Regions from separate parts of the Anoxybacillus sp. ST4 genome, predicted to be linked through region 1. Evidence: a T-box and tRNA genes for the amino acid it is inferred to sense, from the RefSeq annotation. Region 1 holds a T-box; the other holds one or more tRNA genes.

Region 1 (11,252 bases):
CCGCGATCAATACGTCATCTTCTGTCGCATCCCCTTCGACGTACGGAAGAGGGTCGTCCATTTCTTCGAGCCAATCCGTCTTTCGCTCAATAACAACGACAGGTGTCCCGTTTTTAACAAGCTCGCGCACCACTTGTTCGCCAACGCGCCCAAATCCGCATACGATAATATGATTTGCCATCATCTCGATTTTCTTTTTCATTTTTCGCCTCCGTACCGTTTTTGAAAATTCGCCTTCCATCATCATAGAAACGACTGCCCCTGTCGCGTAGGTGACGATGCTGATGCCGACTGGAATAATGATGAGGGCAAACAGTTTTCCGTAAAATGTTTGTGGAACAGTATCCCCGTAACCAACCGTTAAAATGGTGACAACTGTCAGCCAAAGCGCATCAAAAAAAGATAATTGTTCTGAGAACATAAATCCTACTGTGCCTGCGATAATGGCTACCATCATCGCGACGACAGAAACGACGATGGAGCGCGATGAACTCATTCGTTTCTCCCCTTATTTTCTTTTTTAGCAAACTTCATGCACGGCGTACCAGACGATTGTTTCACGACAACGGAAGGGAGCGCAGCACTTTTGAAACCGAACGCACGACAACCGCGCGGTAGCTGTGCATCCCACGTGACGTAAAAATGTTTGCATGCATAACAGTTTATTCGTGTATCAAATGTTTTCGATTTGCCAGTCAATCGTCTCTCTCCCTGTTCGTTGTAAAAACGCGTTCGTTTTCGAAAATGGGCGGCTGCCGAAAAAGCCTCGCGCGGCTGAAAGTGGGCTCGGATGCGGGGCTTCAATAAGATAATGATGTTCATTTGTAATGAGCGATTTTTTCGCTTGCGCATGACGCCCCCATAAAATAAAGACGACCGGCTCCGTCTTTTCATTTACAAGTTCAATGATGCGATCCGTAAAATGTTCCCATCCTTTTCCTTTGTGCGAGTTTGCTTCCCCTTGCCGCACCGTTAATACCGTATTTAACAATAATACCCCTTGCTTCGCCCATTTTAACAAATAGCCATTGTTCGGTATGTAACAGCCGAGATCATCGTGTAATTCTTTAAAGATGTTTAATAACGACGGAGGGAAAGGGACGCCCGGTTTGACAGAAAAACTTAATCCGTGCGCTTGATTCGGTCCATGATACGGATCTTGGCCTAAAATAACGACTTTCACATTGGCATATGGCGTGTAATGAAGGGCGTTGAAAATATCATGCATATCGGGATAAATCGTTTTCGTGCGATATTCTTCTTTTAAAAACTGACGCAACTTCAAATAATACGGCTTTTGAAATTCCTCTTCTAACAGAGGTGCCCAATCATTTTTCAATATGCTCATCGTTTCACTCCTTCCTAACATAAAGGCTACCCTAACGATAGGATAGCCTGTTTTTCGTTAAAATTGAATTTTTTCTTCTAAAAAGTCTTTTAATTGTGCGATTGGAATGCGTGTTTGTTCCATCGTGTCGCGATCGCGCACAGTTACCATTTGATCTTGTTCTGAGTCAAAATCATACGTAATACAGAACGGTGTTCCGATTTCATCTTGACGGCGATATCGTTTTCCGATCGAACCAGACTCATCGTAATCGACCATAAAGTGCTGGGAAAGCTGTTCAAAAATAGCACGTGCACCTTCTGATAACTTTTTCGACAACGGCAATACGGCTGCCTTGTACGGCGCTAATGCTGGGTGAAGATGCATAACGGTGCGCGTCGTGCCGTCTGCAAGTTGTTCTTCTTCATATGCATCAATCATAAAGGCAAGCGTCACGCGGTCTGCACCGAGTGAAGGTTCAATGCAGTACGGAATGAAACGCTCATTCGTCTCTTGATCGAGATAATGGAAATCTTCTCCTGAATATTCCATATGACGGCGCAAATCGTAATCGGTGCGCGATGCAATACCCCATAGCTCGCCCCAACCGAACGGGAACTTATATTCAATATCTGTTGTCGCGTTGCTGTAGTGAGATAGTTCATCTTCAGAATGATCGCGCAAACGAATGTTTTCACGCTTCATGCCAAGCGATAAAAGCCATTGTTCGCAATATTGTTTCCAATAATCAAACCATTGCAATTCCTCGCCCGGCTTGCAGAAAAATTCAAGCTCCATTTGCTCAAATTCGCGCGTGCGGAATGTGAAGTTTCCAGGTGTAATTTCGTTCCGAAAACTTTTTCCGATTTGCGCAATACCAAACGGCAATTTTTTGCGCATCGTCCGCTGCACGTTTTTAAAGTTTACAAAAATGCCTTGTGCCGTTTCAGGACGAAGATAAATTTCGTTCGCGCTCGATTCCGTCACACCTTGGAACGTTTTAAACATTAAGTTAAATTGGCGAATGTTCGTAAAGTCGCGACTGCCGCAATCCGGACAAGCGATGTCGTGCTCTTGAATGAGCTGCTCCATTTTTTCAAATGGGAGCCCATCGACAACCATTTCAATGCCTTTCGCTTCAAGGGCGCTTTCAATAAGTTTGTCTGCCCGGTGACGCGCTTTACATTGTTTACAGTCAATCATCGGATCGTTGAAGTTCCCTAAATGACCTGACGCTTCCCACGTGCGCGGGTTCATTAAAATCGCTGCATCTAATCCGACATTGTACGGCGATTGTTGGACAAACTTTTTCCACCATGCGCGCTTAATATTGTTTTTTAATTCTGTCCCTAGCGGACCGTAATCCCACGTATTCGCTAACCCGCCGTAAATTTCTGAGCCAGGAAAAACAAAACCGCGATGTTTCGCGTGTGCCACAATTTGATCCATCGTTACCGACATATTTCATCCTCCTTTTATGAAGTGTAAACAAAAAACGCTCTCATCCTTAGGCCTTTCGCCTAGGGACGAGAGCGTAACTCCCGCGGTTCCACCCTAGTTGATGCGTAACGCATCCACTTTTTGCGTGAAGCAACTCCAGACTGCCGTTTCGCTAAGCGTCTTTGCTAGGCTTCCACCACCCCTAGCTCGCTACAAAAGAACGATCTTAGCTACTATCCATCTTTCATCGTTGCACCTGTATTTCGTTTGGCTAATATTGTATCAAACGACAATACGAGCGTCAAGGGGAGGGAAACCGGTTAATTCCGAATTAAGTAGTCAAACGCACCTAAAGAAGCTGTTGCGCCTGAGCCCATGGAAATGATAATCTGTTTATATGCGCTATCTGTACAATCGCCAGCAGCGAAGACACCAGGAACGTTTGTTGCACCGCGTTTGTCGACGATAATTTCACCGAAGCGATTGCGCTCGACCGTTCCTTCTAACCACTCTGTATTCGGTACGAGTCCAATTTGAACAAATACACCTTGAAGTTCAATATGGTGCTCTTCGCCTGTTGCGCGATCAATATACGTGAGACCGTTTACTTTGTCTGTACCTGTAATTTCTTTCGTTTGCGCATTTTTAATGACTGTTACGTTCGGTAAGCTGTACAAACGATCTTGCAACACAGCATCCGCCTTTAATTCTAGCGCAAACTCAAGAACGGTCACATGCTTAGCAATTCCCGCCAGATCAATTGCCGCTTCGACCCCAGAGTTACCACCGCCAATGACCGCGACATGCTTTCCTTCAAACAACGGACCGTCGCAATGCGGGCAGTAAGCAACCCCTTTATTTTTGAACTCCGCTTCGCCAGGGACGCCGAGATTGCGCCAGCGCGCACCTGTCGCGATAATGACCGCTTTACTTTTTAAAACGGCGCCGTTTTCAAGTTCAACTTCAATGAGGTCTTTCTTTTCCAACCGTTTCGCACGCTGCAAGTTCATAATGTCAACATTGTAATGTTTCACATGTTCTTCAAGGCTTGCTGCGAGTTTTGGACCTTCTGTATATTTGACGCTAATAAAGTTTTCAATGCCTAGCGTATCTAAAATTTGACCGCCAAAACGTTCAGCGACAATTCCCGTGCGAATGCCTTTACGCGCAGCATAAATGGCTGCTGTCGCACCAGCAGGTCCCCCACCGATGACAAGCACGTCGAACGGTTCTTTGTTTGCGAACGTTGAAGCATCTGACGTGCTTCCTAACTTCGCAAGAATTTCTTCAAGCGACATGCGGCCGCTCGCAAATGGTTCGCCATTTAAAAAGACAGTTGGTACCGCCATCACGTCTTTTTGTTCGACTTCTTCTTTAAATGCTGCTCCATCAATCATCGTATGTGAAACGTTCGGATTTAGTACGCTCATGACGTTTAATGCTTGAACGACGTCCGGACAGTTATGGCACGTTAAGCTGACGTATGTTTCAAAACGGTACGTTCCTTGTAAACTTTTAATTTGATCAATGACCGCTTGATCGACCTTTGGCGGACGTCCACTCACTTGAAGCAACGCAAGCACGAGGGAAGTAAATTCATGTCCTAAAGGTACTCCTGCGAACACAACGCCCGTTTCTTCGCCAACGCGATTGACGCTAAAGCTTGGCGTTCTCTCTAACGTTGTTTTTTCTACTTTGATTTTCGATGACATTGTTGCAAGCTCATCGACTAAAGCAAGCATATCGCGGGAAACTGAATCGTCTCCCGCGCTCACTTTTAACACAATGTCATTTTCCATCAATTGTAGATATTGGGCGAGCTGTGCTTTAATTTCAGCATCCAATATCATTGACGTAAGCCTCCTTAAATTTTACCTACAAGGTCAAGGCTTGGCTTCAATGTTTGCCCACCTTCTTGCCATTTTGCTGGGCATACTTCGCCAGGGTTGTTGCGCACGTATTGTGCAGCTTTAATTTTGTTTACAATTGTGCTTGCGTCGCGACCGATGCCGTCAGCGTTAATTTCAACTGCTTGGATAACGCCATCTGGGTCGATAATGAACGTACCGCGTTGCGCAAGACCTGTTTCTTCATCAAGCACTTCGAACATGCGTGATAATTTTTGTGAAGGGTCGCCGATCATTACGTATTCAATTTTGCTGATAGCTGGCGAATGATCGTGCCATGCTTTATGCGTGAAGTGTGTATCTGTTGAAACAGAGTATACTTCAACACCAAGCTCTTTTAATTTCGGATATTCGTTTTGTAAATCTTCTAATTCTGTTGGGCAAACGAACGTAAAGTCTGCTGGATAGAAGCAAACGACGCTCCATTTTCCTTTTAAGTTTTCTTCTGTTACCTCGATAAATTCACCGTTATGGTACGCCATCGCTTTAAATGGTTGTACTTGTTTTCCTACTAATGGCATGTTTCATCATCCTCCTGCATCATTTTTTTGCATGTTAGTAGTATGATCCAGCCATATAGAAAATATGACTGACAAATTAAATTATAACAATTATAATTCGATATAAATTATCATATAGTAATTTTTATTTGTCAAGTAGAAACTTGTCGATTTAATTAGTTTTTCGACATTTTTCTTTTTATCCCTTTTTTATAAAACAAAAACAGAGCCTTCTGAAAGACTCTGTCATGCAAAAAAAGCGAAGCCAAGCAAAATAAGTATGTTACATAATACCGCCGACATAAAAAACGACTTCGCTTTTTTATTTTTCTTTACTTGATGCTCAGCGAATAAAGCAATGGAAAACGTTAAGCAAACAAACAGCAAAAAACGTATCCCATATCCGTCAAAGACGTGACGAGCAAGCAGTGGGGAAAACAAAAGCAAAATAAATAATTGCTGGACGCTCCACCAATACATTTGTCATCCTCCTAACACATGACAATATGTGCTAAGCGCGAGCGAAACGGCTCACCGTTCCATACGATTTCACTTGTCGCTCTTCTTTTTTGCACTTCCGATTCACATAAAAGGAGCCAAAAGTTTTTTGTTGGTAGGTTGCCAAGTTCATGTTTTTCACTTAATCGGTTTAAATACATTTGTCTCGTTTCATTCATTTGTTTCGATAAATGATCGCCCTCATTTGAGAAAGCATACAGGACGCTCGCGATCGGCACGCGTTTCACGCGATATTCGTTCGCAACGCGCAAAAAGAAATCCCAATCCCAATAATTATGGACGTACGGATCGAAATAGCCGATCGTATCATGAATGGCGCGGCGATACATGCTTCCTGAAGGGACGTATGTTGAAAACGACCGCATCGCCTGTAAATCGCATTCATATGCAAATAAAAAGCGATCAGTCGGTAAGCGCATCCCGTTTTCAATGCGGTAATGAAAAATTTCTACATCGCTATATACAAAGTCCGCGTCGTTCATATTTGCAATCATTCGTTCCGTATGACATGGCAATAATAAGTCGTCGTCATCACAAAGCATGATAAAATCTTCTGTTGCTGTGCGCACACCGATATTCCGCGCTTCAACATGCCCGACGTTTTCTTGCAATTCAATGAGTTCGATCGGGAGCTCAGGATATGCATCAACTGCAGCTTGTACAGATGAACCTCCATCGTTAACAATAATCACTTGCGTTGGCTTGTATGTTTGTTTACTTAATGACTCTAACAATTCCGCTAATGGAAGTAGCCGGTTATATGTTGCAATGACTACAGAAACACCCAAATGACATGTCTCCTTTCAAAAATTAAAGAAGCTACAATGATACCATTATAGCTTCTTTTTGTACAATTATGCGAGTTCTTGTTGTTTCGTTTCTTTCCCGAGAAAAAGAACGGCGAGTGCACCGATAAAAATGGCGACGCAAAAAATCGCAAAAATCATCGTCATCGACACGTTTTGTGCAACTAAATAACCGACAAGAAGCGGTCCTAAAATGCCCCCAATGCGTCCGAATGAAGCTGCCATGCCTGCCCCTGTCGCGCGAATAACCGTTGGGTATTGTTCTGGCGTGTAGGCATAAAGCGCTCCCCATGCGCCGAGATTAAAGAATGATAACAGCGCTCCAAACGTCATTAACATCGCAGCCGACTCGGCATTTCCGAAGAAATAAGCGCTTAACGCTGTCCCAACTAAATAAATAATGAGCACCGCTTTTCTTCCGATGCGTTCAATCAACCAAGCCACGCTAAAATAGCCCGGCAACTGTGCCAACGTCATAATTAGCACATATTCAAAGCTTTTAATTAAACTAAATCCTTTCATCACCATCACGCTCGGCAGCCATAAAAACATGCCGTAGTACGAAAAGACGACCGCAAACCATAAAATCCAAAGCATCGTCGTTTGCTTGGCGTAAGGTTTTGCCCATACGTCTGCGATATTGCGCCAAACAGAACGACGCTCTGTCGTTTTCACCGCAATAAACTTTTGTGAATCGGGCAAGTTAATACGCAAATAAATGGCGTATAACGCAGGTAAAGCCCCTAAAATGAGCGCCATTTGCCATCCATATGCAGGAATAACGAAAAAAGAAATAAGCGCAGCTAATAGCCAGCCACCTGCCCAAAAGCTTTCTAATAAAACGACAACTTTCCCGCGCTCATGAGCAGGTACGCTTTCCGATACGAGCGTTGAAGCAACCGGAAGTTCACCGCCAAGTCCCATACCGATAAAAAAGCGTAAAATTAAAAATACCGTTAACGTTGTCGCAAAAGCAGATAAGCCGCTTCCGATTGAAAATAATAAAAGCGTAATAATAAATACTTGCTTTCGACCGATACGATCAGCTAACAATCCGAACACAAGAGCACCGACGGCCATACCGATCGAGTTCATGCTCCCGATCCAACCCATTTGCTCAGCTGTTAATCCCCATTCCTTTTGCAAAGCCGCAAGAATGAATGAAAGCATCCCGACATCCATCGCATCGAACAACCATCCAAGCCCCGCGATCCAAAGCAACTTGTTTCTTGATACGTCTTGACTCATGTCATCCCTCCGTTGTCAGCTGTCAAATTATCCTCTACACGATTATATTTCCTTTTTTGTTATGTATCAATGCAAAAAGCGTCGGAAAAGCCGACGCTTATCGCAAATCTTCTTTTGAAAAAGCTCCAGGGAGAAGTTCTTTCACCGTCGTTTCCTGTACATCGCCTTTCATATTGGCTAAAATGACAGGCATATTCGGGTCACACAATTCAACAATGACTTGACGGCATGCGCCACATGGCGGAACAGGACGTTCCGTATCCGCAACAACAGCTAACATCGCATACTCATGGTCTCCTTCTGAGTACGCTTTAAATAAAGCTGTACGTTCAGCACAGTTACATAAACCGTATGATGCGTTTTCGATGTTGCAACCTCCATACACTTTCCCATCTTTCGTTAATAGCGCTGCCCCAACTTTAAACTTTGAATACGGAACGTACGCCCGCTCTCTCGCTTGTTTTGCCGCTTCAATTAATAGTTGTTTATTCATTGTTGATCATCCCTTCTTGGGCTGTTTAGTTAAAAAACGTCTTCATTAACCAGTCAGCAACGACGCCACCTAAATATACGCCAAATACACCCATCATTCCTGCCAACACAGGCGGGGCTGGCAACGGCAAACGTAAAAACTTAAACAAAATTCCAACGACAAGCCCGGCAAGTAAGCTTAGTAATACTTCTTTCATATGTGAATGCCTCCATTAGTATGCTTCGTTTGAAGTTGTTCCTTCCATAATAGCAGGTCCAGAACTTGTACCGATCCGATTTGCTCCTGCATCAATCATCGCTTTAGCATCAGCTGCGCTACGCACACCGCCAGATGCTTTCACGCCGACGTTTGGACCAACTGTTTTGCGCATTAATGCGACGTCCTCTACTGTTGCACCGCCGCTGGCAAATCCCGTTGATGTTTTAACGAAATCCGCACCAGCACGAACAGCAATTTCGCATGCGCGCACTTTTTCCTCATCTGTTAACAACGCTGTTTCAATGATAACTTTTGTTAACGCTTTTCCTTTCGCTGCATCGACAACGGCGCGAATGTCGCGCTCTACTAATTCATCATTCCCGTCTTTTAACGCACCAATGTTGATGACCATATCGACTTCTTGCGCACCATTTTCAATCGCTTGTTTTGTTTCAAAAGCTTTCACTTCTGGCGTTGTCGCTCCTAACGGGAAGCCGATCACTGTACATACTTTCACATTCGTTCCTTGCAAACGTTCAGCAGCAAGCTTTACCCACGTTGGGTTAACGCATACTGATGCAAATTCGTACTTTTTCGCTTCTTCTACTAACTTTTCAATTTGCGCTTTCGTCGTTTCTGGCTTTAATAACGTATGATCAATCATGCTAGCAATGTTCATCATTCATTCCTCCTTGAATATTGAAAATGTTCGAAGCACACGAGGCGCTCCGCTTTTAAATAAACATACCGGCAATCGATGCGCTTAACAATGAAGCAAGCATACCAGCAAGCACAGCTTTTAATCCCATGCGCGCAATGTCGCTGCGACGGTTTGGCGCTAAGCTTCCTAAACCACCGAGTAAAATTCCCATCGAAGAAATATTAGCAAATCCACATAGCGCAAAGCTAACAATCGCTACTGTTTTCGCTGATAAATCTGGAATTTGTGGTGCAAAAGATGAATAAGCGACAAATTCGTTTAAAATTAATTTTTGGCCGATAAACCCACCAGCTGTCACCGCTTCAGACCATGGCACACCAATCGCAAACGCAATAGGCGCAAATAAGAAACCTAAAATTTTCTCAAGCGTCAACCCATCGTAATGAAACAAGTTACCGATTCCGCTGAGCAATCCGTTAATTAAAGCGATAAGGGCGATAAACGCTAACAACATCGCACCGATATTTAATGCCAACTTTAAACCGTCGCTCGCACCGCGCGCAGCTGCATCGATGACGTTTGTCGATTGTTCATCTTTTTCCATTTCAAACTGTTCATCTTCTTTAATTGGCTCTGTTTCAGGCACGATCATTTTCGCCATAACTAATCCGGCTGGGGCAGCCATGAAGCTTGCCGCAAGCAAATATTCAAGCGGAACACCTAAAAGCGAGTAACCGACAAGAACAGAACCAGCAACAGACGCTAATCCCCCCGTCATAACTGCAAACAACTCAGATTGAGTCATTTTTGATAAATATGGGCGAATAACAAGCGGAGCTTCTGTTTGCCCAACGAAAATGTTCGCTGCCGCTGACATTGACTCTGCTTTACTCGTTCCGAGCAATTTCGCAAGTGGCCCCCCGATCATTTTAATAACCCACTGCATGACACCGAGATAATAAAGAACGGAAATTAACGCCGAGAAGAAAATGACAACAGGCAACACTTGGAACGCAAAGACGAATCCGATTCCTTTTGCTGCAAACATGCCACCAAACAAGAAGTTAATCCCTTCGCTCGCATAGTTAATAATGTTCGTCACACCATTCGTTAACCATTGCAACGCAGCTTTTCCTGCTTCCCATTTTAAAACGATAAACGCAAAAGCGACTTGAATCGCAAGACCACCTAAAATCGTTCGCGGATTAATCGCTTTGCGGTTATTTGAAGAAAGAAAAGCAATTCCAAGAACAACAAAGATACCAATAAGTCCCCAAACGATATTCATGTTGCACACTCCTAATAAGTTTTTTAGTTACGTAATCAATATAACAGGAAAACGAACATATGTAAACGTTAACATGAACAAATGTCAAAGAAAATTCATGGTTTCCTTAAATCTTTCTTCCTTCTTTGCATAAATAAAGGGGGGCTTTCTTCTTTTCCCCCCATTTGTCGTTTTTTATTCTTTTTCTAACAAACATTCCGCAGTAAATTGGTCTGTCACTAATACGTTGGCATACTTTCCTTTTAACGCGCCATATATGCCTGCCACTTTATGAATCCCACCAGCGATGACAATCGAATATTCTTTTTTTCTTAACTCTTCTAATTCGATGCCAAGCGTGCGCGCATTTAGCTCTTCGCTACATAACTCTCCATTTTGGTCAAAAAAACGTGAACAAATGTCACCAGCCGCTTTTGAATAAATCGTTTGCAAGTCGGCATCTGTAAAATAGCCGAGCTGGAACAGTAGCGACTCCGATTTAATGGGCCCGATCGTAAATATTGCAATGTTTGCTTGTCGACCGAGATCGAGAATTTTACGAATGTGGCGGTCGGCTTCCATCGCTTGCTTAACAACGACATGATCGACGATGGCCGGGAGAGGCAAGTGATGTACCGTTGCGTTGAATGCGCTTCCAAACAAATGTAAAATATCAGAAGCGAACGTATTCGTTTCCGACAAGCTGACGCCACCTTTTAATTGAACGACTTTGACGTCTTTCACATGCTTATGTTTAAGCTGTAACGCAACATGATACAGCGTCGTCCCCCATGTCACGCCAATGACATCACCGTCTTTTACGATTGAACGTAAATATTCAGCTGCCTCTTTTCCAACATATTTTTTAATAATGCCATCTTGATGT
Region 2 (11,252 bases), on a different contig from region 1:
GTAATTTTCTAAAAAAATGACTTTTAATCGCCCGTTAATTTGCTCATCACCATTCACTTTTTGCGCCACGGAATTAATTAACTTAATGATTCGTTTCGCATAATGATATCCTGGTGATGCTTTTGCGCCAAAAATGAACGTGCGCGGATGCATGTCAAAATGCTCATCTTCTTTTAGACGATTATATAAATGCATAATATGCAACACATTTAACAACTGCCGTTTATATGCATGCAGCCGCTTCACTTGCACATCAAAAATCGACGAATCATCCACAATAACCCCTGTTTTTTCTTGAATATATGTTGCTAATTGTTGTTTATGGAAGTGCTTCACTTTTGCCAATTGCTCTTGAAACGAGCGATCCGTTGTATACTTTTTTAGTTGAATGAGCTGATCTGGTTGTTTTATCCATTCCGTTCCAATGGCTTCGCTAATGAGTGTGGAAAGCTGATCATTCGCTTTTAATAGCCAACGTCGATGTGTAATACCGTTCGTTTTATTATTAAATTTTTCTGGAAAATACTCATAAAACCATTTCATTTCGCGATGCTTTAAAATTTCAGAGTGGATTTTCGCGACCCCATTTACACTATAACTTCCTACAATTGCTAAATGAGCCATCTTCACTAATCCGTGAGCAATGATGGCCATCTCCTCAATCCTTTTCCAATCACCAGGATATCGATTCCATAAATCACGACAAAACCGTTCGTTAATTTCTTGCACAATCATATAAATTCTTGGCAAAAGTGGTTGAAAAATGTAGATTGGCCATTTTTCTAACGCTTCAGATAATGTTGTATGATTCGTATAAGAAATCGTATTCGTCGTAATATGCCACGCTTCGTCCCATCCCATTCCTTCCTCATCTAGCAAGATGCGCATAAGTTCTGGAATCGCTAATACAGGATGCGTGTCATTCACATGAATAGCTACGTGGCGATGGAAATGATGTAAATGTCCGTACCGCTGACGATAATCACGTACAATGCTCCCGATACTTGCAGCAACAAGAAAATATTGTTGTTTTAGTCTTAAAATTTTCCCTTCATCATTCGTGTCATCAGGGTATAAAAATTCAGAAATTGCTTCCGTTTCCCTTTTATACTGCATCACATGCTTATGAAGCGGAAATTTGGCAGGCTCGGCACTCCATAGTCGCAACGTATTTACAGTCGTCGTATCATATCCGATAACAGGCATATCGTAAGGGACGGCCATCACTTTTTCCGTATCATAATGTCGAAACGTTAACCGACCGTTTTGTTCGTAGCATTCCACTTTCCCCCAAAAATTGACCTCTACCGCTAAATCCTCTTTTTTCACTTCCCAAACGTTTCCATGACGCAACCATTGTTCCGGGAGTTCGACTTGATAACCATTTACAATTTTTTGATCAAACAACCCATGCTTATATCGAATACCTTGACCATGCCCGGGCAAGTCAAGCGAAGCAAGCGAGTCTAAAAAACAAGCAGCTAGGCGCCCGAGCCCTCCATTTCCTAGTCCCGCATCGATTTCGACTTCTTCAATGTGGCTCAATTCAATCCCTAGTTCTTTCAACCCTTCTTCGACAACATCTCGTATGCCAAGATTCATTAAATTACTTCCTAGCAACCGTCCCAACAAAAATTCAATCGATAAATAATATACTTGCTTTTTATGCTCAGCACGGTATCGTTCGTTCGTCTGAATCCAATGTTTGCTAATATACTCTCGAATCATATGACCTAACGTATTGTATTGATCAAGAACGGTTGACTCCCAAAAACGTTTTCCGTACATCATTTCTAATCGTTTTAAAAATGTCTGTTTAAACTCTTCTTTATTCGTGAACATAGATGCCACTCCCAGCCATTAGTTCGTCGTATAGTTGATTGTATTTAAATGCTGATTTGGCCCAACTGTAGTCGCGACTCATCGCCTGCTCTACAATTTTTTCCCATATTTCTTTTTGTTCATAAAATGAACGAGCTCGTTGAATCGTATATAACATGTCATGGGCGTTAAAGTTTTTAAACGTAAAACCTGTTCCTTCTTTCGTGAATTCGTTAAATGACTGCACCGTATCGTTTAATCCACCTGTTTCTCGGACGATCGGCACGGCCCCGTAACGCATCGCAATGAGCTGCCCAAGACCGCACGGCTCAAACTGAGATGGCATTAAAAACATATCAGCACCGGCATAAATTTGATGGGCAAGCTGCTCCGAGAAGCCGATATATACCCGCACACGATCCGGATACGTCATTGCCATTTCGTGAAAGAAATGTTCAAATTCCCACTCTCCTGTTCCGAGAATAATCATTTGCACGTGTTCAGCAATGATTTCATGAAATACACATTTGACCAAATCCAACCCTTTTTGCTTTGTTAATCTCGAAACGATCGCAATTACCGGAACATCTTCCTCTGACGGTAACGAAAAATGTTGTTGAAGCGCCCGTTTATTTATGCTTTTTCGCGCAATCGTCGTCACATCATATGGCACTGCAATATATGGATCCTTTTTCGGATTATATATTTCATCATCAATCCCATTTAAAATACCAACTAAATGTGAGCTTCGCGCACGCAACAGTCCGTCAAGCCGCTCACCGTAATACGGTGTTTGAATCTCTTCTTTATACGTCGGACTAACAGTAGTGATCAGATGTGCGGAGACGAGCGCCCCTTTCATAAAACTGACATGTCCGTAAAACTCTAAATGTTCAATTGAAAAATAGCGGTCGCTTAAATTTAGCAAGTCCCCCAAAATTTCGCGTGGAAAAATGCCTTGGAACTGCAAATTATGAATTGTAAATACCGTTTTCATCTGTGCGTAAAATGAATTTCTCATATATTCTTCACGCAACAAAAACGGGATCATTCCTGTATGCCAATCATGACAATGAATGACATTTGGCTGAAAGTCGATGACCGGAAGACAGTCCAGAACGGCCCGGCAAAAATATGAAAAACGCTCGCCATCATCGTAATGCCCATACAATGAATCGCGTTTAAAATAATATTCGTTGTCGACGAAATAGTATGTGATTCCTTCATGTTCTAACTGTTCAATTCCACAATATTGCCTTCTCCAGCCAACGCGAACAACGAGTTCAGCTATTTTTTTCATTTTTTGACGCATATGTTGCGGAATCAATCCATATTTCGGCAACATGACACGCACATCGGTTCCGAGCTTTTTCAGCTCTTTTGGTAGCGCACCAGCAACATCGGCTAAACCGCCTGTTTTCACAAATGGTACACATTCTGATACAACAAATAACACTTTCACGATTTCATCAGCGCTCCTTGTATTGTCCCTTTTCGAATGACGATTGGCTGCTTCGGCGTCCCGATCAATTGAACGCCATCGCCAATACGAGCATCTTTATCTATGATGACATACTCGAGGTAACAATTTTCTCCAATTTGACTTTTTTGCATGACGACACTATTTTGGACAACGGTTCCTTTTCCGATTTTAACTGCCCTCGAAATAATGCTATTTTCAATCTTTCCTTCAATGATGCATCCGTTCGCAATCATCGCATTACGAACGCAAGCGTGCGATGTATACTTTGTCGGTGGCTCATCTTTTACTTTCGTATAAATAGGTCTCCCTTTTAAAAACAATTGTTTCCACACATCTGGTTGAAGAAGCTCCAAACTATGATGAAAATAACGCTCGATGCTATCAATGACCGCAACGTACCCATTATATTCATAGTCGCATACCGTTAATCCGTTCGTTTCATCATTGACGACGTCGACAATACTTTGGTAGCGATTGTTTTGTTGATTTGCAATTAAATCAAGCAACAATGATGTTTCTAAAATAAACATATCAAGTGATTGACCACGATGACATATGCGGGTAATGTCGCAATGGTTGGTAATATGACGCTTTAACACTTCTTCATAATCAATGTTACACACTGTATAGCTATTGCAAATGAGAGCGTATTTTTGCGTGCTTCTCAAAAAGTAGTCAATATGTTGTTGAAAATGTTGAAACGAGCCTATATGGGAAATCGGAAGATCAGGCGAAGGAAAAAAAAATAATCCATCACGTTTTCGGTTCAAATCCCAATTTTTCCCCGAACCAAGATGATCCATTAACGAGCGGTATTGATACTTTGGAAAAATAGCGACACTTTCAATACCTGAGTTTACCATATTCGACAAAACAAAATCGATTAATCGGTAACGCCCAGCAAACGGGACAGCCGCAATCGAACGCTGGAGCGTTAAATCGTTCATTTCCTTCTTATATGTTGTAGCATCAATGACCCCAAGCATTAATTTTCCCACAGCTTTTCATCCTCTCTCTCTGAAAAATGTCCCAAAAGCCCCTCTGTTACAAGAATGACTTCCCCTTCAGATGAACTAGCATAAATGGAAGTTCCGTCTGGAATTTCTATGTTCGGTGGAACAATCGCTTTTTCAATGTATACATTTTTCCCAATAACCGCATTGGGCATAACAACGCAATCTTTTACCGTTGCACCTTGTGCAATGTGCACCCCTTGGAACAATACAGAATGCTCTACATGCCCTTCAACAATGCATCCTTCATTCACTAAAGATTCTTTTACTTGCGCATATGGAGCAATATATTGCGGTGGCTCATTCGGATTGACAGAATAAATGCGCCACGTATGATCGAATAAGTTTAATGCCGGGGTATCTTCGAGTAAATCCATATTTGCTTCCCATAAACTCTTTACTGTACCGACATCTTTCCAATATCCTTTAAATGGATAGGCAACAAGTCGCTTTTTTTCATCGATAAGTAAAGGGATAATATCCTTGCCAAAATCATGACTCGAACGATCGTTGCGATTGTCCATTTCCAAATATTCTTTTAAAACAGACCATTTAAAAATATAAATGCCCATGGAGGCTAAATTATTTTTCGGATGAGCTGGCTTTTCTTCAAACTCAACAATTTCCATCTCCTCATTTGTGTTCATAATGCCAAAACGACTCGCTTCTTCCCATGGCACTTCAATAACAGAAATCGTCACATCTGCCTTTTTCTCGATATGGTATTGTAGCATATGCGCATAGTTCATTTTATAAATATGGTCACCTGAAAGAATGAGCACATACTCCGGATCGTATTGCTCTAAATAGTTTAGATTTTGATAAATCGCGTTTGCCGTTCCTTTATACCACCGCATTTCAGAAGATTCTGCATACGGTGGAAGAACGGCCACCCCTCCATGTTTCCGATCCAAATCCCATGCACTACCAATTCCAATATACGTATTTAACTCTAGCGGTTGATATTGAGTCAGCACGCCAACTGTATCAATACCGGAATTGGCGCAATTACTTAATGTAAAATCAATAATGCGATACTTTCCCCCAAACGGCACAGCGGGCTTAGCTAAATTTTTTGTTAATGAACTTAACCTACTTCCCTGTCCCCCTGCGAGCAGCATAGCGACGCACTTTTTTCGTACCATAGCTTTCCTTCCCTTCTCTTTTTCTAGTTGGCCGTAAAATAGTGATAGCATACGGCGGAATCGTCATTCGAATGTGGTACGGCTTTCCGTGATATGGTTCTTCACATGCCTTAAGTGGCTTTTTGTTTATATGTCCCGCACCACCGTACATCACATCATCGCTGTTGAATACTTCCCGATATGATGTCAGAAATGACACACCAATTTTGTAATTGTCATATACAACATTTGTGAAGTTACAAACAACAATTAGCGTATCTTCCTCTTTTTTTCCGCGCCGAATAAAAGAAAAAATACTTTGTTCAGCGTTGTTCACATCAATCCATTCAAACCCATTTGGATCATGATCATATTCATATAGTGCCTTTTGTTTTTTATAAAAATACGTGAGGGATTTCACGTAATCATTCATTTTTCGATGCATATCAAAATCAAATAGCACCCAGTCGAGTTGTTCTAAATCTTTCCACTCATCAAACTGCCCGAACTCTCCACCCATAAATAATAGTTTTTTTCCTGGATGAGTCATAAAATAGCCGTAAAGCAAGCGAAGTTGGGCGAATTTATCCCAATAATCGCCGGGCATCTTATTCAACAACGATTTTTTTCCATGTACTACTTCGTCATGAGATAAAGGTAAAATAAAGTTTTCCGTATAAGCATAAAGTAGAGAAAATGTCATTTTGTGATGCATATGTTTTCGTTCACTCATGCCCGTTTCCATATAACTTAACACGTCGTTCATCCAGCCCATATTCCATTTATAGTTAAATCCTAACCCGCCATCATACGTCGGCGCTGTTACTTTCGGCCAATCAGTTGAATCTTCTGCAATCATTAACACGCTTGGCTCAAAAGCAAATACAACTTCATTCAGCTTTTTTAAAAATGAAATCGCATATGGATTTGGATGCAGCACATCGCTGTTCGGCCAATAAAGCATGTTCGCAACAGCATCGACACGAAAACCGTCAATATGATAATACTGCAGCCAAAACAGAGCGTTTGAAATTAAGAAACTATGCACTTCCGATTTTCCTAGGTCAAAATTCGCCGTTCCCCAAACAATATTTTCGCGATCTTGCATATTCACATATTCATACGTCGGTTCACCATCAAACATATACAATCCGTGTGCATCTTTACAAAAATGTCCAGGAACCCAATCTAAAATGACACCAATTCCTTCTTGATGGCACCGATCGATGAAATACATCAAATCGTGTGGCGTTCCATACCGACTTGTTGCAGCATAATAACCTGTTCCTTGATATCCCCACGAGCGATCGAGCGGATGCTCAATAAGTGGTAACAACTCGATATGAGTAAATCCATGTTCAACAACATAAGGAATTAACTCATCTGCCATCTCCCTATATGTATAAAACTGCCCATCATCTTTCTTTTTCCATGTACCAAAGTGAACTTCATAAATAAACATAGGTTGGTCATAAACCCGTTTACGTTTTTTCTTCCTTTGCCACGCCTGATCATTCCATTTATATCCATCTAATTCATATACAATAGAGGCAGTATTGGGGCGTTCTTCTGCATAAAACGCGTATGGGTCAGCTTTAAGAAAGGTGCGTCCATCTCTTGTTATAATTTCGTATTTATATAGATGCCCTTCTAAATTTTCATGGACAACAATCATCCATACTCCTTGTTCATTTATTTTTGTTAATTTATGTTGTTCCCCGTTCCAGTTGTTAAACGTTCCAACAAGCCGAATTTCTTTAGCATGTGGAGCCCATACACAAAAACGAGTGACAATTGTTCCATCTTGTTTCACTAAATGCGCGCCAAATAATTGATAACTTTGATAAAATGTTCCTTCATGGAATAAATGCATCTGCAAATCAGTTGGACTCATCGTTAACAAGCGCCTTCTCACCCTTTCTGAAATAAAATGTTCAAAAACAATTACGTACTGAATATATTACACAAGGCTATATAAAATTCCTGTAAGAAAATTAAGATATTTTTCGACATTGTTCAACAAATCACATAAAAAATGTGACGAAATGAAAATCAATATGAACGTTCATATAATTATCACTTGAGTAGCAAATGATAATTATATAAAATAGTTTATAGTAATTATTATTTATATTTTTTAATATTAAATTTAAATAAGGGGAATGCATAATGTACGATTATCATCACTTGCCACATATGAAAGCACAAACTGCGTCAAAAAAGGCGCTTTGGACGACATTGATATTAACAACTTTTTTCACGATTGTGGAGATCATTGGAGGCATTTTATCCAACTCCCTCGCCTTGTTGTCAGACTCAGCACATATGGCTTCTGATGTCATTGCATTAAGCTTAAGCATGATTGCGATTTACTTAGCTTCCCGTCCACCCAATGAAAGATTTACGTTTGGCTATTTACGTTTTGAAATTATTGCGTCATTTTTGAATGGCCTAGCACTCATGATTATTGCTATTGGGATTTTCATTGAAGGGATTCGTCGTTTTATTCATCCTGAAAACATTCAGTTTTCACTCATGTTAACGATCGCAACGATCGGTTTTGTCGTTAATCTCATATTAACCATCGTCTTAAGTAGGAGCATAAAGGAAGAAGAAAATTTAAATGTAAAAAGCGCATTATGGCATTTCATTGGTGATTTATTAAGTTCCATCGGTGTCATTATTTCAGCCATACTCATTTACTTTACAGGGCTATATATGTTCGATCCGCTTATTAGCATCGTGATTGGTACTATTATTTTTATAGGCGGTGCAAAAATTGTTCGTGAATCATATTTTATTTTAATGGATGCCGTGCCCCCTCAATTTGACATCGAGCGTATTCGCACCGATATTCTCGCTGTTGAAGGGGTTGAAGATGTACATGAACTGCATATTTGGGCCATTTCAACCGATCATTATTCTTTAACAGCGCATGTTCTTATCAACGAATGCATCCAGCCATTTTGCATCATTTTAGCTATTAATGAACTGCTAAAGGAAAAATACAATCTCTCTCATGTAACTGTTCAGGTGGAACATCCATCTATTCATCAACATGGCGAGTATGGAAAAAAGTTTTTAGAAAAGAGAAATGACGTGAGTGAACCGTACGAAAATGAGGATAACTTAGCGGACTTTTAAAGTCAGTTTGTTTAGAAAAACGATGCATCTAATACAAAAAAGTAGGGCTAACCTTGCAAGGTTAGCCCTACTTTTATTAGTGACCCGTACGGGATTCGAACCCGTGTTACCGCCGTGAAAGGGCGGTGTCTTAACCACTTGACCAACGGGCCATATGTGGCAATGGCGGAGAAGGCGGGATTTGAACCCGCGCGCCGCAAAAAGCGACCTAACGGTTTAGCAAACCGTCCCCTTCAGCCACTTGGGTACTTCTCCAAATGGCTCCGCAGGTAGGATTCGAACCTACGACCGCTCGGTTAACAGCCGAGTGCTCTACCACTGAGCTACTGCGGAATGATCCGTTAAAGTTAATCATTTGTGCTTCATCAACATGTTGCGTAACTTTACTGCCTCTGCCTCTTCCTCTACTCGCATACTCCACGATGATGGATGCGTCGAGGCAACTCGAAGCTTAATCGACGAAGCATCGCTCGTCACTGAGCTACTGCGGAATAAAAACATAACATTTAGAAATACAAATGGGCCTAAGTGGACTTGAACCACCGACCTCACGCTTATCAGGCGTGCGCTCTAACCAGCTGAGCTATAGGCCCACGTAAGCGGGTGATGGGAATCGAACCCACGACATCAGCTTGGAAGGCTGAGGTTTTACCACTAAACTACACCCGCACGTCGAATTTTATAATAAGCAACAACATTCATCTCGCTCAGTCATGCCTCTTCCTCTACTAGCATATTCAAAGATGATGGATGCGTCGAGGCAACTCGTAGTTTACTCGACGAAGCGTCGCTCGTGGCTGAGGTTTTACCACTAAACTACACCCGCATAATGAAGTAAAATGTGATGTTATGGGGCGACTAGTGGGAATCGAACCCACGAATGCCAGAGCCACAATCTGGTGCGTTAACCACTTCGCCATAGCCGCCACAATGATGCCGGCTGCAGGACTTGAACCCGCAACCTACTGATTACAAGTCAGTTGCTCTACCAATTGAGCTAAGCCGGCACAATATAAGCAAACGAAAGTGATGGCGGAGGAGGAGGGATTCGAACCCCCGCGCGCCTTTCGACGCCTCTCGGTTTTCAAGACCGACCCCTTCAGCCAGACTTGGGTACTCCTCCGTGTAATATAAACATGGTGGACCTTGTAGGACTCGAACCTACGACCGGACGGTTATGAGCCGTCTGCTCTAACCAGCTGAGCTAAAGGTCCTAAGCTAGTAGCGGCGGAGGGAATCGAACCCCCGACCTTACGGGTATGAACCGTACGCTCTAGCCAGCTGAGCTACGCCGCCATTATCGTAACATAGATGGTGGAGCCTATCGGGATCGAACCGATGACCTCCTGCGTGCAAAGCAGGCGCTCTCCCAGCTGAGCTAAGGCCCCTTACTACTGGTCGGGAAGACAGGATTCGAACCTGCGACCCCATGGTCCCAAACCATGTGCTCTACCAAGCTGAGCTACTTCCCGACATGGCGCGCCCGAGAGGATTCGAACCCCTAACCTTCTGATCCGTAGTCAGATGCTCTATCCAATTGAGCTACGGGCGCATGTAAAGTGCCGAGGGCCGGACTCGAACCGGCACGGTAGTCACCTACCGCAGGATTTTAAGTCCTGTGCGTCTGCCAATTCCGCCACCCCGGCATAGGCATATTGGAGCGGAAGACGGGACTCGAACCCGCGACCCCCACCTTGGCAAGGTGGTGTTCTACCACTGAACTACTTCCGCACAATGCGGGTGGAGGGACTTGAACCCCCACGCCAGAGGCGCCAGATCCTAAGTCTGGTGCGTCTGCCAATTCCGCCACACCCGCATAATGGTGAGCCATGGAGGACTCGAACCTCCGACCCTCTGATTAAAAGTCAGATGCTCTACCTGCTGAGCTAATGGCTCTTCACACAAGCTGGTGCCGGCTGCAGGACTTGAACCCGCAACCTACTGATTACAAGTCAGTTGCTCTACCAATTGAGCTAAGCCGGCATCATTTAACATGGTGGCTCGGGACGGAATCGAACCGCCGACACAAGGATTTTCAGTCCTTTGCTCTACCGACTGAGCTACCGAGCCGTTTAAGTAATTCCCTTACCTTTATTAATGAGTTTGAAACAACACGTCCTTCGTCCCGCTCTCAGTATGATTAATCAAGCAGAGGCTCGAGCGGACGCTGCAGTTTCCCAAAGAAGCTTACTCGGTCGTGCTCTACCGACTGAGCTACCGAGTCATATAGTGGCGGTCCCGACGGGACTCGAACCCGCGATCTCCTGCGTGACAGGCAGGCATGTTAACCACTACACTACGGGACCATTTTGGTTGCGGGGGCAGGATTTGAACCTGCGACCTTCGGGTTATGAGCCCGACGAGCTACCTGGCTGCTCCACCCCGCGATGATAAAATACACACAAATTCATCTATGGTGGAGGATGACGGGATCGAACCGCCGACCCCTTGCTTGTAAGGCAAGTGCTCTCCCAGCTGAGCTAATCCTCCATCACTAATCTCGCCCGGCAACGTCCTACTCTCGCAGGCGGTGTCCCGCCAACTACCATCGGCGCTGGAGAGCTTAACTTCCGTGTTCGGGATGGGAACGGGTGTGACCTCTCCGCCATCGTCACCGAGCAATAATGCTTTAGACAAATGTTATTATAACGGAATATTTTTTGTTGT

The links. A T-box is a leader RNA that pairs with one kind of tRNA and senses whether it is charged. The one in region 1 lies ahead of K1I44_RS05075 (glycine--tRNA ligase), so its partner is inferred to be a tRNA-Gly.
Region 2: it encodes a tRNA-Gly, which carries the amino acid that the T-box ahead of K1I44_RS05075 (glycine--tRNA ligase) is inferred to sense. The anticodon was not compared.

What each region holds. Positions count from the first base shown of each region.
Region 1 is NZ_JAHZOE010000004.1:135,751-147,002, forward strand. It holds gene K1I44_RS05060 (potassium channel family protein) at 1-496, opposite strand, end outside; gene K1I44_RS05065 (hypothetical protein) at 493-699, opposite strand; gene K1I44_RS05070 (uracil-DNA glycosylase) at 674-1,348, opposite strand; gene K1I44_RS05075 (glycine--tRNA ligase) at 1,406-2,788, opposite strand; T-box leader at 2,847-3,024, opposite strand; gene ahpF (alkyl hydroperoxide reductase subunit F) at 3,088-4,617, opposite strand; gene ahpC (alkyl hydroperoxide reductase subunit C) at 4,632-5,195, opposite strand; gene K1I44_RS05090 (hypothetical protein) at 5,421-5,654, opposite strand; gene K1I44_RS05095 (glycosyltransferase family 2 protein) at 5,666-6,481, opposite strand; gene K1I44_RS05100 (MFS transporter) at 6,548-7,747, opposite strand; gene K1I44_RS05105 (cytidine deaminase) at 7,845-8,240, opposite strand; gene K1I44_RS05110 (XapX domain-containing protein) at 8,266-8,436, opposite strand; gene deoC (deoxyribose-phosphate aldolase) at 8,452-9,120, opposite strand; gene K1I44_RS05120 (NupC/NupG family nucleoside CNT transporter) at 9,173-10,387, opposite strand; gene K1I44_RS05125 (DNA-binding transcriptional repressor DeoR) at 10,562-11,252, opposite strand, start outside.
Region 2 is NZ_JAHZOE010000002.1:412-11,663, reverse strand. It holds gene K1I44_RS02260 (glycogen/starch/alpha-glucan phosphorylase) at 1-1,842, opposite strand, end outside; gene glgA (glycogen synthase GlgA) at 1,829-3,283, opposite strand; gene K1I44_RS02250 (GlgC family sugar phosphate nucleotidyltransferase) at 3,280-4,302, opposite strand; gene K1I44_RS02245 (glucose-1-phosphate adenylyltransferase) at 4,290-5,462, opposite strand; gene glgB (1,4-alpha-glucan branching enzyme) at 5,410-7,335, opposite strand; gene K1I44_RS02235 (cation diffusion facilitator family transporter) at 7,611-8,585, shown strand; tRNA gene K1I44_RS02230 (tRNA-Glu) at 8,666-8,737, opposite strand; tRNA gene K1I44_RS02225 (tRNA-Ser) at 8,749-8,840, opposite strand; tRNA gene K1I44_RS02220 (tRNA-Asn) at 8,844-8,918, opposite strand; tRNA gene K1I44_RS02215 (tRNA-Ile) at 9,105-9,178, opposite strand; tRNA gene K1I44_RS02210 (tRNA-Gly) at 9,184-9,254, opposite strand; tRNA gene K1I44_RS02205 (tRNA-His) at 9,436-9,511, opposite strand; tRNA gene K1I44_RS02200 (tRNA-Thr) at 9,520-9,592, opposite strand; tRNA gene K1I44_RS02195 (tRNA-Ser) at 9,616-9,708, opposite strand; tRNA gene K1I44_RS02190 (tRNA-Ile) at 9,723-9,799, opposite strand; tRNA gene K1I44_RS02185 (tRNA-Met) at 9,808-9,881, opposite strand; tRNA gene K1I44_RS02180 (tRNA-Ala) at 9,898-9,973, opposite strand; tRNA gene K1I44_RS02175 (tRNA-Pro) at 9,981-10,057, opposite strand; tRNA gene K1I44_RS02170 (tRNA-Arg) at 10,061-10,137, opposite strand; tRNA gene K1I44_RS02165 (tRNA-Leu) at 10,146-10,231, opposite strand; tRNA gene K1I44_RS02160 (tRNA-Gly) at 10,242-10,316, opposite strand; tRNA gene K1I44_RS02155 (tRNA-Leu) at 10,321-10,401, opposite strand; tRNA gene K1I44_RS02150 (tRNA-Lys) at 10,406-10,481, opposite strand; tRNA gene K1I44_RS02145 (tRNA-Thr) at 10,493-10,568, opposite strand; tRNA gene K1I44_RS02140 (tRNA-Phe) at 10,580-10,655, opposite strand; tRNA gene K1I44_RS02135 (tRNA-Asp) at 10,816-10,891, opposite strand; tRNA gene K1I44_RS02130 (tRNA-Met) at 10,896-10,972, opposite strand; tRNA gene K1I44_RS02125 (tRNA-Val) at 11,000-11,075, opposite strand; rRNA gene rrf (5S ribosomal RNA) at 11,088-11,204, opposite strand.